2 linked regions of the Chitinimonas arctica genome follow. The protein of the gene in region 1 interacts with the protein of each later gene in a pairwise test. Links are inferred from orthologs where the notes say so. Each region holds a gene or a part of one and is shown in the gene's direction. Other genes may lie near its edges. The genes, in order: recO and recR.

Region 1 (7,735 bases):
GCCGCTGACGGACGTTCCGCGCAACGTGAGCGGAAAGCCGACAGGAAGAGCGAGGCGGGCGCCAAATCCGGTTTGGCCGTGCGCGAAGCCGATCCGCGCCTGCTGCGGCAACTGGGCCTGAAATTCGGGCTGCAGGTTGTCGACGTCAATGGCCCCGCGGCGCGGGCCGGTATCCAGCCAGGCGATGTGATCGTGGGTATCGCCGGGGAAGACGTGAAGTCCCTGGCGCACCTGGACGGTGTGCTGTCCGCCGCCAAGGCGGGTAGTTCGGTGGCATTGCGGATCCGTCGCGGCGAAGCGGCCATGTTCGTCAGCCTGAAGCTGGGCGACAAGTCCGAGAAATCCAGTGACTGAACTCGCACTGCTCACCCTCTACGGGCGTGAATATTGCGGGTTGTGCCAGCAGATGCGGGAGGAATTGCGTCTGCTGGCGCCGGATCTGCATCTCGATATCGTCTGGTTCGATATCGACGATAGCGACGCCGCCGAAGAGAAATATGACCGGATGGTGCCTGTCCTGACGGGCGATCAGGACGAGATCATCTGCTTCTATCACCTCAATCGAATGGCGCTGGATGCTTATCTGGCCCGAATCCGGTAAAATCACTTGAAATTCAACGTGGGCACGTAGCAACGTGCCCATTTTTCATGCCGCCTTACCTTGATTGGTGTCCCGGCCGCTAAGGCTCGAAGTCTATGAATCACATCCGCAATTTCTCCATCATCGCCCATATCGACCACGGCAAATCCACGCTGGCAGACCGATTTATCCAGTTCTGCGGTGGCCTGGAGCTGCGCGAGATGAGTGAGCAGGTTCTTGACTCGATGGATATCGAGAAGGAACGCGGCATCACCATCAAGGCCCAGACCGCGGCGCTGCATTACAAGGCGCGCGACGGGCAGATCTACAACCTCAATCTGATCGATACCCCGGTCACGTCGACTTCAGCTACGAAGTAAGCCGCAGCCTGGCCGCTTGCGAAGGCGCGCTGCTGGTCGTGGATGCCTCGCAAGGCGTCGAAGCGCAGACGGTGGCGAACTGCTATACCGCGTTGGAACAAGGCGTGGAAGTGGTCGCGGTGCTGAACAAGATCGACTTGCCGGCAGCCGAGCCCGACCGGGTGATCGCCGAGATCGAGGATATCGTCGGTATCGAGGCGACCGATGCGGTGCGTGCTTCGGCCAAGAACGGTATCGGCATCGAGGATATCCTCGAAGCCGTGATTGCCAAGATCCCCGCGCCGGGCGGCAATCCCGACGGTCCGCTCAAGGCGCTGATCATCGATTCCTGGTTCGACAACTATGTCGGCGTGGTGATGCTTGTCCGGGTGGTGGATGGCCAGGTCAAGCCCAAGGACAAATTGCTGTTCATGTCCACCAAGGCGCAGCATCTATGCGAACAGGTCGGCGTGTTCACGCCCAAGTCGGTACAGCGCGATGCGCTGCGTGCCGGGGAGGTGGGCTTTATCATCGCCGGGATCAAGGACATCGCCTCCGCCAAGGTGGGCGACACCATTACCCTGGTCAAGCCGGCCGCCGAAGAGCCGCTGCCAGGCTTCAAGGAAGTAAAGTCGCAGGTTTTCGCCGGGCTCTACCCGGTCGAATCGCACGATTACGATTCGCTGCGCGACTCCCTCGAAAAGCTCAAGCTCAACGACGCCTCCCTGCATTTCGAGCCGGAAGTCTCGCAAGCGCTGGGTTTTGGTTTCCGTTGCGGTTTCCTCGGCTTGCTGCATCTGGAGATCGTGCAGGAACGTCTGGAACGCGAATTCGACATGGACCTGATCACCACGGCACCCACCGTGGTCTACCAGGTCCTGATGCGTGATGGGGATCTGATCGAAATCGAGAATCCGTCGCGCCTGCCCGACCTGGGCAAGATCGAGGAGATACGCGAGCCCATCATCACCGCCACCATTCTGATGCCGCAGGAATACGTCGGCGCGGTCATGACGCTGTGTAATCTCAAGCGTGGCAACCAACGCAATATGCAATACATGGGCCGGCAAGTGATGCTGACCTATGACATGCCCATGGCCGAAGTGGTGATGGACTTCTTCGACCGCCTCAAGTCGGTATCGCGTGGCTATGCTTCGCTCGATTACGACTTCAAGGAGTTCCGTGCCGACGATCTGGTCAAGCTCGATGTGCTGGTCAATAGCGAACGGGTGGATGCCCTCAGCTTGATCGTGCACCGTGCCACCAGCCATTATCGCGGTCGCGAGCTGGTTTCGAAGATGCGCGAGCTGATTCCGCGCCAAATGTTCGACATCGCCATCCAGGCAGCCATCGGCGCCCAGATCATCGCCCGCGAAACGGTCAAGGCGGTACGCAAGGATGTGCTGGCCAAGTGTTATGGCGGCGATATCTCGCGTAAGCGCAAACTGCTCGACAAGCAAAAGGCTGGTAAAAAACGGATGAAACAAGTAGGTAATGTCGAAATTCCGCAAGAGGCTTTCCTGGCCATCCTGCAGGTAAGCGATAAGTAAATGAATCGCGCGGTTTGGTGTTTCGAACGCATCAAACCGCGTTTCGTCTTTTCAGCATCCCTGGCGGTCCTTGTTCCCGTTAGGCTGCAAGCTCCACGTAACTACTAGAAAAGCCAAGGAAGCCCGCATGAAATGGACTTTGCTCGCCTTTGCCGCCCTGATTCTCGGGCCCATCCTGATTTGGCGTGCTCGCCGAAACGCCACGCCGGTCTACGATGCCGAGCAGATGAACGAAGGTGCCTTATGGGGCTACTTCCTGATTTTGGTGGGGGCGTGGGGTGCGCTCTCCATGATCGCCAACCCAAGCGATCTGTTCTTCGTCGTGATGATGGTGGCAAGCGTGCTGGCGCTGATCGCCCGCCTGCGCGGCTACAAGGCCAAGGGCAATGAACGGAACCTGCCCGACTGGGCCGCCTTCGGCTTTTCCAACGCCCTGGTGTTGGCCCTGATCGGCCTGGGCAAGACTTTCGTGGTCGAACCGATGCAGATCCCGTCCAGTTCCATGCGGCCCGGCCTGGTGGTGGGCGACTTCATCCTGATCAATAAGTCGGCCTATGGCGTGCGGATTCCCTTCCTGAATATCCCTATCATTCCGATGGGCAAGCCGGAACGTGGCGACGTGGTGGTATTCCACTATCCGCAGGATACCAAGATCAATTTCATCAAGCGGGTGATCGGCCTGCCGGGCGACAAGGTCGAGTATCACAACAAGCTGCTGACCATCAATGGCGTCAAGGTGGATAGCATTCCGGTCGGCGACTATCCTTATTCCGACACCGGCGTAGAAACCGTGCAGGCGATCAGGATGCGCGAAACCCTGGGCAACAAGCCGCACGACACCTTGAATGTGCCGGGCACGCCCACCCTGCAACCCGCTTCCGTGGTGGATTTTCCCATGCGCGAAAATTGCCAGCACGACGAGACCGGCTTTACCTGCACCGTGCCGCCCAATCGATACCTGATGCTGGGCGACAATCGCGACAACAGCAACGATGGCCGCTACTGGGGCTTCGTACCGGACGACCACCTGGCCGGACGGGCCTTCCTGATCTGGATGAATTTCGGCGACTTCAGCCGCATCGGAACACGTATCCAATAGTCCGGGGACGTATCGGAAGTTCACAAAACTTGCGAGTCTCCCTAGAATGGCGCGGATCACGTAGAGATACACTGATCTAACTCGCCAACGAGCGTCAGCGAGGCTCCCTCGCAGGGCGAGGGCGGGGCCGCCCGGGTAAGGGGGAGTGGGATAAGTCAGCGAGGGAATCGTTGATTTATCAAAGTCCGTGAACACCCGGCTTTGCCGGGTGGTGAACTGCGATTTGAGTACGCGCAATATTTCAGTGCGTCCTAGTTGTTTCGCGCCAACGTACTTATAAAAAAGGAAATAGCATGCAAAAGCAACGTGGCCTCAGCATGGTGACCATGCTTGCCTGGGGCATTATCCTCGGGGGCGCCCTGGTCCTCTCGCTTAAATTGATTCCCGCCTACAGCGAGTACTTCGGCGTCAAATCGGTGCTCAAGAAGCTGGTGGTCGAACAATCCGGTGCACCGGTCTCGGATATCCGCGAGTCGTTCGACAAGCGGGCCAATATCGAGAACATTTCCTCGGTCAAGGGCGAAGACCTGGAGATCTTGCAGGATCAGCAGGGCACCACGGTTACCGTGGCCTACCAGCGTGTGATACCGCTGGTCGCCAATGTCAGCCTGCTATTCGACTTCACCGCCGAGGAACGCCATGGCGGCGCCGGCAAGTGAGTGGTGAAACCGCGCGGCTCGAAACCGCGCTCTCCTACCATTTTCGCGATCAGGGCAAGCTCGGCCAAGCCCTGACCCACCGCAGCTTTGGCGTGCCGCATAATGAGCGCCTGGAATTCCTGGGCGACAGCATACTCAATGCCGTGGTGGCCAGGCTGCTGTTCGATGCCTTTCCCGAACGCAGCGAGGGCGAATTATCGCGGCTACGCGCCAGCCTGGTGAAGAAGGAAACGCTGGCCGAGCTGGCGCAAGCACTGAAGCTGAGCGATTACGTCCGCCTGGGCGATGGCGAAGCCCGCAGCGGCGGTTTTCAACGGCCGTCCATCCTGGCCGACACCTTGGAGGCGATCTTCGCCGCCATCTGCCTGGATCAGGACTTTGTCGCGGCCAGCCGGACCATCGCCTTGCTGCTGGGCCCCAAGATCGCCGCCATCGATCCAGAGACGCATGGCAAGGACAGCAAGACCAAGTTGCAGGAATGGTTGCAGGCACGCAGGCTGGCCCTCCCGCAATACCGTATCGTCAGCCAGCACGGCGAGGCGCATGATCAGCATTTCGTCGTGGAATGCCAGATTGCCGAGTTGGCGTTGGCTGCCAAGGGCGAAGGCGCGAGTCGCCGGGCCGCCGAGCAGGAAGCCGCAACCCGCGCGCTCGATGCTCTGCCCACAGTCAGGAAAGCGCACAAGCCATGACCGAACAAGCAATTCCCTTCCGCACTGGTTATATCGCCATTGTCGGGCGCCCCAATGTGGGCAAGTCCACCCTGCTCAATCGTTTGATTGGCCAGAAGATCAGCATCGTCTCGCGCAAGGCGCAGACGACGCGCCATCGCATTACCGGTATCCGTACCGATCCGGATGCCCAATTCGTCTTTGTCGATACGCCGGGCTTCCAGACCAAGTACAAGAGCGCCTTGAACGACGCCATGAACCGTGGCGTCACCACCACCTTATCGGATGTGGATGCGGTCTTGTTCGTGATCGAGGCCAGTAAATTCGATGCGCGCGATCTGGAAGTCATCAAGCTGTTGCCCAAGCATCGCCCGGTCATCCTGGTGCTCAACAAGGCCGATCTACTGAAGGATAAGGGCCAGCTACTGCCGTTTATCCAGCGCATGGCGACCCAGTTCGAGTTCCACGCCATCGTGCCGGTATCGGCCAAGAAGATCATGAAGATCGATGTATTGGTCGATGTGATCAAGCCCTTGCTGCCTGAAGGCGCGCCGATGTACGAGGAAGACCAGGTCACCGACCGCAGCGAGCGTTTCCTCGCTTCGGAACTGATACGGGAAAAAATATTCCGCCTGGTTGGCGACGAACTACCTTACTCCACCGCGGTGGAGATCGAGAAGTACGAAGAGGAAGGCAATCTGCGCCGCATTTTCGCCTCCATCCTGGTGGACCGCGACGCGCAAAAGGCCATCATCATCGGCCACGATGGCGACAAGCTCAAGGAAATCTCCACCCAGGCGCGTACCGACATGGAAAAAATGTTCGATTGCACGGTCTATCTGGAGGTCTTCGTCAAGGTCAAGAGCGGTTGGGCGGACGACACCCGCTTGGTACGGCAATTCGGTTACGAGTGACCGGCATCGCCCTTGACCGCGGCAACTGCTGATGGCCGCCGTTACTTTTGCCCGCAGCAAACAGCGCGTCGAAGCCACGCCGTGCTGGTTGTTGCACAGCTATCCGTACAAGGAAACCAGCCTGATCGTCGAGGTACTCAGCCGCCAGCATGGGCGGGTGGCCTTGGTGGCGCGTGGCGCGCGGCGGCCGACTTCCAGCTTGCGGGGCAATTTGCTGGCTTTTCAGCCCTTGATGCTGTCGTGGTTCGGCGGCGGCGAGCTGAAAACCCTGCATGCCGCCGAATGGCAGGGCGGGGTAGCGCAGCTGACGGGCTTGCCGCTGATCTGCGGCTTCTACCTGAACGAGTTGCTGCTGCGCTTGGTGCCGCGTGAAGATGCCCATCCCGGCCTGTTCGACGCTTATCGGCTCGCCGCGATCGCGCTTGCCAAGGCGCCTACCGAGGTCGAACCCGTCCTGCGGCGCTTCGAACTGACCTTGCTGACCGAGCTGGGATATGGCTTGACCTTGGCACGCGATCTACATGGCCAGCCCGTGGAAGCGGCCAGGGAGTATCGTTTCCTGAGTGGACGAGGCATTGTCCCCGCGAACGAAATCCCGGCGGGCATGGGCGTGGGTTTGTCCGGCCGAAGTCTCGCTGCCATGGCCGCGGGTGACTATAGCGAGCCGCAATCGGCACTGCAGGCCAAACAGTTGATGCGGGTACTGCTGGCCGAGTTGCTGGGCGACGCCCCGCTGCATACCCGAAAAATTCTGCGCGACTTGCATAAGCTTTGAAATGATCTTTGGAATCGGTACCGATATTGTCGAAATAGCCCGCCTGGGCCACAGTTATCAGCGACATGGCCAACGCCTGCTCGCCCGCCTGCTGGCACCGGACGAGCAGGTCGAGTTCGCCGCCGCGAGCGATCCGGCGCGCTTCCTGGCCAAACGCTGGGCAGCCAAGGAAGCCTTCGCCAAGGCCTTGGGTACCGGTATCCGGCCACCGGTCACGCTGGCCGGCATTGGTGTCGGTCATGATGAAGCCGGCAGACCCATCCTGATTTTCGATCCGGCGATCCAGCAGTTATTGCGACAACAGGGTATTCAAAATGCCCATCTGTCGCTCAGCGATGAACGATTGTCCGCCGTGGCTTTCGTTATACTGGAAAGCGCCGGAACGGCTTGCCTATAACTGGGTCATACGGGTTACCATTCAACCGTCATACCAAGAGGACACTCCTAGATGATTGCCATCGAACACAAGGATCACGCGGTGCTCGCCTCGATTGCCGGCGAATTCACCTTGGCGGATTACCGGGAGTTCGAAGAGAACGTACTGTATGAGCTGAAGTTTCGCGGGCGACCCAATTTGCTGTTCGATCTCAGCGGCATGTTGGGCTACACCCTGGATGTGGTGTGGGAGGAAATACGCTTCTCCCGCCAGCATGCCACCGAGTTCGGCCGCATCGCCGTGGTGACCAGCGACCAATGGACGACCTGGGCGACCTGGGTGGCGCGTCTGTTCGTGGATAGCGACGTGCTGGTCTTCGATAATCTGCAACAGGCGGAAAGCTGGTTGCTTGAAATACAACCGGTGGAAGGCTGATGCGCCGTCTGTTCGAATCCCTGACCGGCATGGTCAAGCGCGACACGGATCCACTGTCCGAGCCGCGCACGGCCATGACCTGGATGCGCGAGATCAAACAGGAAGACATCAGTACCCAGCTATCCGCCGTACGGGATATGGTGGCCAAGATAGAAGGCCGTAATTCCGTCAACCTGGCTACGCTGCAGGCCTTGTTCGTCATCGACGAAAAAATCCAGCCCACCTACGAGCAGGTTCGCCAGCAATACATTCAGAATCCCCGTGCCGGCAAGGCCATAGAAGAAAAGCTATGGGACGATATCGTCGGTTTCGCGCGC
Region 2 (7,910 bases), 380 kb from region 1 along the record:
TCCTTATTCTTCCGGTACTCTCATCCCCACCTAGTATTAGCAGGCAGGATTTGCTCCCGGACAAAAGAGCTTTACAACCCGAAGGCCTTCTTCACTCACGCGGCATGGCTGGATCAGACTTTCGTCCATTGTCCAAAATTCCCCACTGCTGCCTCCCGTAGGAGTCTGGGCCGTGTCTCAGTCCCAGTGTGGCGGATCATCCTCTCAGACCCGCTACGGATCGTTGCCTTGGTGAGCCTTTACCCCACCAACTAGCTAATCCGACATCGGCCGCTCGTATAGCGCGAGGTCTTGCGAGCCCCCGCTTTCATCCGTAGATCGTATGCGGTATTAGCTATCCTTTCGGATAGTTATCCCCCACTACACGGTACGTTCCGATGCATTACTCACCCGTTCGCCACTAACTTGAGGAGCAAGCCCCTCAAATCCGTTCGACTTGCATGTGTAAAGCATGCCGCCAGCGTTCAATCTGAGCCAGGATCAAACTCTTGAGTTCAATCTCTGTTTTTGAAACAAAACTGGCATTGCTTGATTCAACAGCCTAAGCCGTCAAATCTCGTAAGCCTTTAGCCTAAAGCCAAGTGCCTACGCTTATCGGTTGTATCTTGTTAAAGAGCGTTTGCTTGTTCAGACTAACTCGGCTAACATCGTGTGTTTCGCTTCGTTTTTGTCTGCGTCAGCAGCAGAGAAGCGAACTATACGCACCACCCCGCCGGCCGTCAACACCCTTCTGTAAAACTTACCGGGGAACGGCGCGAGAATTCAATAAGTCATTGATCCGTAATATACCCGTCATGAATACTTTTTTCATGGCGGCCGGTGACTACGCAGAACGGCAGGTTCAGGCCCCACTGCAAATCCCGCACCAAACAAGCAAAGCGCCCCGTAAAACGGGGCGCTTTGCTTGATGCGAAGAAAATTTGCTATATAGGTTTAGTGTGCTCACGCAAGGCTTGTCGCGCCTGCCATTGCGCCAGCAAGAGACGGTGCTGCTGCACCTCCTCGCTGTAGAAATCGAAAATACAGGGGTCACAACCGCTCCCGCAGCATGCTTCGGGTGGCGGCGCGATAGGTGGCTCGGGCGGCGGATCATCTGCCGGCCAGGCACTTGGCGAATCGGACATCACGGTATCTACTCTCCTTTGTACTGCATATTGGCAATCAGCCAATTCGTTCTACTGTGGTGGCGCTCGGCACAATGTCCGCGAGTGCTTCTGCTAGAATCGCCGACATGACCTATCAAGTACTGGCCCGTAAGTGGCGACCGAGATCCTTTGCAACCCTGGTAGGGCAGGAGCATGTAGTCAAGGCCTTGAGCAACGCACTGGAAAACCAGCGCTTGCACCATGCCTACCTGCTTACCGGCACCAGAGGGGTGGGCAAGACCACTATTGCCCGCATTCTGGCGAAATCGCTCAACTGCGAAACAGGCCTGACCGCCACGCCTTGTGGCGTATGCGATGCATGCAAGCAGATCGATGCGGGTCGCTTCGTCGATCTGCTGGAGATCGACGCTGCCTCCAACACCGGTATCGACAATATCCGCGAGGTGCTGGATAACGCCCAGTACTCGCCCACGCAAGGCCGCTTCAAGGTTTACATCATCGACGAAGTGCACATGCTGTCCAAGAGTGCCTTCAACGCCATGCTGAAAACGCTGGAAGAGCCGCCCAGCCATGTGAAGTTTATCCTGGCCACCACCGATCCGCAGAAGGTGCCGGTCACCGTATTGTCGCGCTGCCTGCAGTTCTCGTTAAGGCAAATGCTGCCAGCCCAGATCAGCGGTCACCTGCGGCACGTGCTGGAAGCCGAGTCGGTGGGCTACGAAGCCGGCGCCCTGACCTTGCTGGGTCACGCTGCAGCCGGAAGTATGCGGGATGCCTTATCCCTGCTGGACCAGGCCATCGCATATGGCGCGGGCACGGTAGAGGAAGCCGGCGTAAGAGCCATGCTGGGCGCGGTGGATCAATCCTATCTGTTTGAGTTGCTGACCAGGCTGGCGGCTCAAGATGGCGCAGGCTTGATGGCGGCGGCGGAAGATTTGGTGACGCGCGGGGTCGGCAGCGACGCAGCCCTGCAGGAACTGGCTTCCCTGCTGCATCAATTGGCGCTGCTGCAAGCCGTGCCCAGCACCATCTCGACCGACCACCCACAGTATGGTGAGCTGAATCGGCTAGTTCCGCTGTTCAGCGCCGAAGATCTACAGCTCTATTATCAGATCGCCCTGCAGGGCCGGCGCGATCTTTCCTTGGCGCCCGACGAGTTCGCCGGAATGAGTATGACGCTGCTGCGCATGCTGGCTTTCGCCCCTGCACGCAAACAGTACGTGGCCACAGGGCCGGATTCCTCTCCCCCCCCTGCCCGCGAAGCGCTTCCCCTCCCCTCCCCGGGCGATACCGGGGTGAAGACTGCGCAAACCTCCTCCGCAGGGAGTGATGCGATGGCGGCTGCGCCTTTGGCAATACCCTCCCCGGAACCGGAACCGGAACCGGTACCGGCGCCCGCGCCGATCGCCGAGACCAGGCCTACCCCACCCTGGGAAGAACTGCCGGACGCGCTAGAAACCCCTCCCGTGCCATTTGTCGCGCCGGTAGCCGAAGTGGCGCAGGAGATGCCGGAAGAGGCGCCTCCCGAAGCACCGGCCGAGTTCACCGGAGACTGGGCTGCCTTGGTGGGTCGCCTGAAGCTGGGTGGCCTGGCGGTCATGCTGGCACAGCATGCCGAATTGCAAAGCCACGAGGGCCTCAGCTTCCAGTTGGCCGTGCCCGATGCGCACAAAGTGGTCGCGGGGCCGGATTATCGTGAAAAGCTGGAACAGGCCTTGAGCCAGCATTTTGGCCAACGGGCCCATGTCACGATCTCGGTCGGCGGTGTCAGCCACGCCACGCCGGCCGCACAGCAACAGCGCGAGCGGCAAGCGCGCCTGGCCGATGCGGCCGATGCGCTCAATAGCGATCCCTTCGTGCAGTCGCTGATCGCCGATTTTGGCGCCACAGTGCTGCCCGACACGATACAAACGCGCACAGACCCTGTTTGAGCGCGATTTTCTTCCATCCCTTCCCATTCAAGTTTCAAGGAGCAAGCATGTTTAACAAGGGCGGACTGGGCAATCTGATGAAGCAAGCCCAGCAGATGCAGGAAAATATGAAGAAGGCCCAGGAGCAACTGGCCGAGGTCGACGTGGAGGGCCAGTCCGGCGGCGGTATGGTCAAGATCGTCATGAATTGCCACCACCTGGTGCGCCGCATTCAGATCGACCCCAGCGTGATGGACGACAAGGAAATGCTGGAGGACCTGATTGCCGCGGCCTTCAACGACGCCTTGCGTAAAGCCGAGCAGACTTCGCAGGACAAGATGGCCGGCTTCAGCGCCGGCCTGAACCTGCCGCCAGGCATGAAGCTGCCTTTTTGATTGATTTCACGCTAGGCGCCACCCCCGGCCTCTCCTGACGAGGGCCGAGCCCGTCACGCGGTGTAAACCGATTTGACGGGCTTGCGGGGCGTCCATCGATGGACCTGACCCCATTCCCAAAGCACCGCCTGGCATCCCATGAAAATCCCCTCTTCGCTTGACCAGCTGATCGATGCGCTGCGCATTCTTCCCGGCGTGGGTCCGAAATCGGCGCAACGCATGGCTTATCACCTGCTGCAGCGCAATCAGTCGGGCGCGGCCGCCTTGGCCCACGCCCTGGCCGATGCCTTGACCAAGCTGCGCCATTGCCAGCGCTGCAATACCTTTACCGAATTCGATCTTTGCGAGCTATGCGCCGATCCGGCCCGCGACAAACGCCAGCTTTGCGTGGTGGAGATGCCTACCGATTTGCTGCGTATTGAACAGACCTTGGCATTCAAGGGCTGCTATTTCGTGCTGATGGGCAAACTTTCACCGTTGGATGGGGTAGGCCCCGACGATATTCATTTCGACAAGTTGCTTGCGCGCGCCCAGGATGGTGAAGTGGAGGAGGTGATTCTTTCCACCAACTTCACAGTGGAGGGTGAAGCAACTGCCCATTATCTGGCCGAATTACTACGCGCACAGGGCTTGCGGGTCAGCCGGATTGCCCGTGGCCTGCCCTCGGGCGGTGAACTCGAGCATGTGGATAGCAGTACACTGGCGCAAGCTTTATTGGAGCGGCGCAGTTTGTGATCGGTACATACAGAAGTACTTATCCACTTTTCCCCCACCTGCCGGCACTGTATTGCCTCAGCAACACGCTGGCCTGCAAGGATCTGCTTTGCAAGTTCAATTCCTTGATTTATATGAAAATATTAAAATCCTTGCTTTACTTCACCCCAAGCAGTATGGGGCATTCAAGTAATCACTCTGATTTTGCCGCGAGTCTGTCCACAAAGTTACCCACAGCACCTTCTGTTGAAGCTTGCGCCGTGAACCTAGTAAACTCGGCAACAATTTTGTCAACCGCCGCCGAGCGCATTCGATGACTGCTTCCATCAAGCCGGCCCCCGCCCGTAGTACCGCCTTGTTTGAAATCAAGAGCGCTGCGCTCAATCTGATCGCCTTTGCTCCCAAGACTGCCGATCTTGCCGGCCTCGAAGCGGCACTCAGCCAGAAACTGGGTGGCAGGGCCGATTTTTTCGGCGGAGATGCCGTGGTCCTGGAGCTGGCTGATTGGCCACCCCATGCCACCGCGCTTGATTTGAGCGGCTTGATCAGCATTCTGCGTAAATCCGGCTTGCAAGCAGTAGCAGCGCGCGGGGTCGGCGCGGCGGCTCGCGAGGCGGTGATCAGGGCCGGCCTGGCGCTATTGCCCGACACGCCCCTGCGCGACACGGCCGTGGATAGCCGAACCTGCGAGGCGAAACCCGCACCGGTGGCCGCGGTCAATCAGACGCTGATCATCGATAAACCCGTGCGCAGCGGCCAACAGGTCTACGCGCGCGGCGGCGACCTGATCGTGCTGGCCCTGGTGAGCCATGGCGCCGAGGTCATCGCCGACGGCAATATCCATGTCTACGCACCCTTGCGCGGTCGCGCCCTGGCCGGTGCGCGCGGCGATACCGGCGTCCGTATCTTTACCCATTGCATGCAAGCCGAACTGCTCTCCATCGCCGGCATCTATCGCTCCCTGGATGAGCCGTTGCCGCAGAGCATTAAGGCCCAAGCCGCCCAGGTAAGGCTGGACGGCAACAAACTCGTGATCGAAGCGCTGGCGCTCGATTGATTCGTTGAATATTTCAGGGAAAAAACGTGGCAAAAATCATCGTCGTGACCTCCGGCAAGGGTGGCGTAGGCAAGACCACCACCAGTGCCAGCTTCGCATCCGGCCTCGCGCTACGCGGCAATAAAGTCGCCGTCATCGACTTCGATGTGGGTCTGCGCAATCTCGACCTCATCATGGGCTGCGAGCGCCGCGTGGTATATGACTTCGTCAATGTGATCCAGGGTGAAGCCAAGCTGAGCCAGGCGCTGATCAAGGATAAGCATTGCGACAATTTGTTCGTCCTGCCCGCTTCGCAAACGCGGGATAAGGAAGCACTGACCCGCGAAGGCGTGGAAAAAGTGTTGAACGAGCTGGCGGCGGACGGCTTCGACTACATTATCTGCGACTCTCCGGCCGGCATCGAAACCGGCGCCCTGCTGGCGCTCTATTTCGCCGACGAAGCCCTGGTGGTGACCAATCCGGAAGTCTCTTCGGTACGCGATTCGGACCGTATCCTGGGTATTCTGGATGCGAAATCGCGCAAGGCCGAGCAGGGGCAATCCCTCAAGGCCCACCTGCTGATTACCCGCTATGCTCCCAAGCGGGTAGATGCCGGCGAAATGCTGTCGCTGGACGATATCAAGCATCTGCTGCGCATTCCACTGATCGGCGTCATTCCGGAATCGGAATCCGTCCTGCAGGCTTCCAATAGCGGCACACCGGCCGTTCACCTGGAAGGCTCGGAAGTATCCGAAGCCTACAAGGATGTGGTGGCACGTTTCCTGGGCGAAGATCGCCCATTGCGCTTTATCGAGACGCCCAAGCAAGGCTGGCTCAAGCGCCTGTTCGGAGGGTAAGCCATGTCTTTTCTCGATTATTTGCTTGGCAGCAAGAAGAAGTCGGCGTCGGTGGCGCGCGAAAGGCTGCAGATCATCCTGGCGCATGAACGGGCCGGGCGTGGCGGACCCGATTACCTGCCTGCCTTGCAGCAGGAGTTGATCGCCGTCATCTCCAAATATGTCTCGGTGGGCCAGGACGACATCAAGGTGTCGCTGGAACGCCAGGATGACTACGATGTGCTGGAGGTCAATATCGTCCTGCCGGAAACGGTAAAACGGTAGGTTGAAATCCAAAGGTAGCGTCGAGTTGCATTTCCGGCGGACATAGGCACCCCCTCGTGAAGGCGGGGGGATGGGCGCCAAACGTCGCGTAAATGCAAATAGCGAGGGTCCGTCTTATCAAGCCGGGCATCACCCGGCTTTTTTGCTGCCATACTCGCCGCCAAAGCCAGCCAGAGAGCGGGATATCACACTGAACACCATGACCGACGAAGCAGAAGTCAATACACACCCCGAGCGCCCGATCCAGCTCGAAAAATTCCTCAGTCAGCGCGCCACCGAACGCTGGTGCAAACGCCTGTCCGCCGACTATCCAGCCGCCGAATATTGGCTTTGCCATGAGGCTCGGATTCTGCAGGGTTTCCAACGTGATCCGCGTTACGCGGCCCGCTTTATCGGGGTGGACCTGGACCGCAATGTATTGATTTCGGAAGCGGCCGGCCATCCGCTCACGCATTGGCTGGCTACGCCGGTGGGTCAGTTGGAACACCCCTTCCAGCGTTCCAGTGATCTGGTCCGGCTGATCTTGGCGGCCCTGCGCGCTTTAGCGCATCTCAGCCGGGCCGGCCTGGTACACGGCGGCTTGCGTCCCGACCTGATCGTGCTGCGGCAAAACGATAAATACCAGATCGACTTCGATAGCCTCGCGCTAATCGATTTCGGGGTAGCCCGCAACAGCCAGCAGCGGATCGAGAAACCCCTGTTCATCGATCTTGCCAGCCCGGACGCCGCCTACCTGGCGCCCAGCATGCGCGAGGCCATCCAGCGCGACTGGCAGACCTACGCCAAGCTGGTGGGTGAATCGGGCAAGTCCAGCTGGTATGAACTCTCCGAAACGGCCCGCCAGCAATACGGCAGCGTGCTGTTGCCCGACCTGGCCATCAATAACCTCGATTGGCGAGTGGACCTGTATGCGCTTGGGCATTGGTTCAAGCAGATTTCCCTGCATCGCATCGATTATTTCAAGGATGCCCATCAGGAGATCCTGCCGGCCCTGGTCAAGAAGATGCAAAAACCGGTGCTGCAAGGCGGCTTTACCAGCCTGGATGCCTGTATCAAGGCATTCGAGGTATTGGAAGTCGATGATCGCCTGCTCACCATCACCGAAGCTCCGCAGACCAGCGGGGTGTTCACCATGCAACCGACTCCGGTGCTACACCCTACTTTGGGACTGCGGCCGACGGCCACGGCGCGCGGCGAAGAGGAATTCGCGCCCAGCTCCCTGGGTATGACCCGGCGGGAAGCCAAGCAGGAAGCACCCAGCGGTCGCGGCCGCTTGCTGGGCATGGGCATAGGCTTGATCGTCGTCGCGGCGGTAGGCGCGGCGCTGCTCAGCTCCAAGGAGCAGCATGCCAGCCCGGACCAGCCGGCGAGCACAGCGGCCTTGCCTATCGATCCCACCTCGACGGCGCTGGCCGGCTCGACGGCAAGCAATGAACAGAACAGCGGCGAGCCCCCCGCCATCGCGCCGGAAAGCAGCGCCATGGCCGGCTTGCAACTGGCCGATCTACGCAAGGCCGCCGAAGGCGGAGACCCCGCCGCGCAAACCCAACTGGGCTTGCGCTATCGCAAGGGCCAAGGCGTGACGGCGGATAATGTGCAGGCCGTCGCCTGGTATCGGCAGGCGGCCG

Evidence for each region.
Region 2: the proteins of recO (region 1) and recR interact in binary tests that used the Escherichia coli proteins (3 or more experiments, as listed by UniProt). The link is inferred for Chitinimonas arctica from one-to-one orthologs.

What each region holds. Positions count from the first base shown.
Region 1 is NZ_CP041730.1:853,003-860,737, reverse strand. Bases 5,016-7,735 are described here. They hold recO (DNA repair protein RecO), read left to right. Parts: upstream 5,016-5,863; coding sequence 5,864-6,607; downstream 6,608-7,735. Other genes in these bases: FNU76_RS03710 (cyclic-di-GMP receptor FimW-related protein), read left to right, coding at 7,418-7,735; FNU76_RS03715 (SpoIIAA family protein), read left to right, coding at 7,056-7,418; acpS (holo-ACP synthase), read left to right, coding at 6,609-7,004; era (GTPase Era), read left to right, coding at 5,016-5,832. In the rest of the region: FNU76_RS03760 (DegQ family serine endoprotease), read left to right, coding at 1-354; FNU76_RS03755 (glutaredoxin family protein), read left to right, coding at 347-601; lepB (signal peptidase I), read left to right, coding at 2,617-3,588; FNU76_RS03740 (DUF4845 domain-containing protein), read left to right, coding at 3,882-4,247; rnc (ribonuclease III), read left to right, coding at 4,244-4,939; more of era, read left to right, coding at 4,936-5,015. UniProt on the Escherichia coli protein: Involved in DNA repair and RecF pathway recombination.
Region 2 is NZ_CP041730.1:1,234,884-1,242,793, forward strand. Bases 2,453-5,347 are described here. They hold recR (recombination mediator RecR), read left to right. Parts: upstream 2,453-3,549; coding sequence 3,550-4,146; downstream 4,147-5,347. Other genes in these bases: dnaX (DNA polymerase III subunit gamma/tau), read left to right, coding at 2,453-3,037; FNU76_RS05475 (YbaB/EbfC family nucleoid-associated protein), read left to right, coding at 3,085-3,411; minC (septum site-determining protein MinC), read left to right, coding at 4,439-5,182; minD (septum site-determining protein MinD), read left to right, coding at 5,209-5,347. In the rest of the region: FNU76_RS05465 (oxidoreductase-like domain-containing protein), read right to left, coding at 924-1,124; more of dnaX, read left to right, coding at 1,232-2,452; more of minD, read left to right, coding at 5,348-6,018; cell division topological specificity factor MinE, read left to right, coding at 6,022-6,282; FNU76_RS05500 (SEL1-like repeat protein), read left to right, coding at 6,482-7,910. UniProt on the Escherichia coli protein: May play a role in DNA repair. It seems to be involved in an RecBC-independent recombinational process of DNA repair. It may act with RecF and RecO.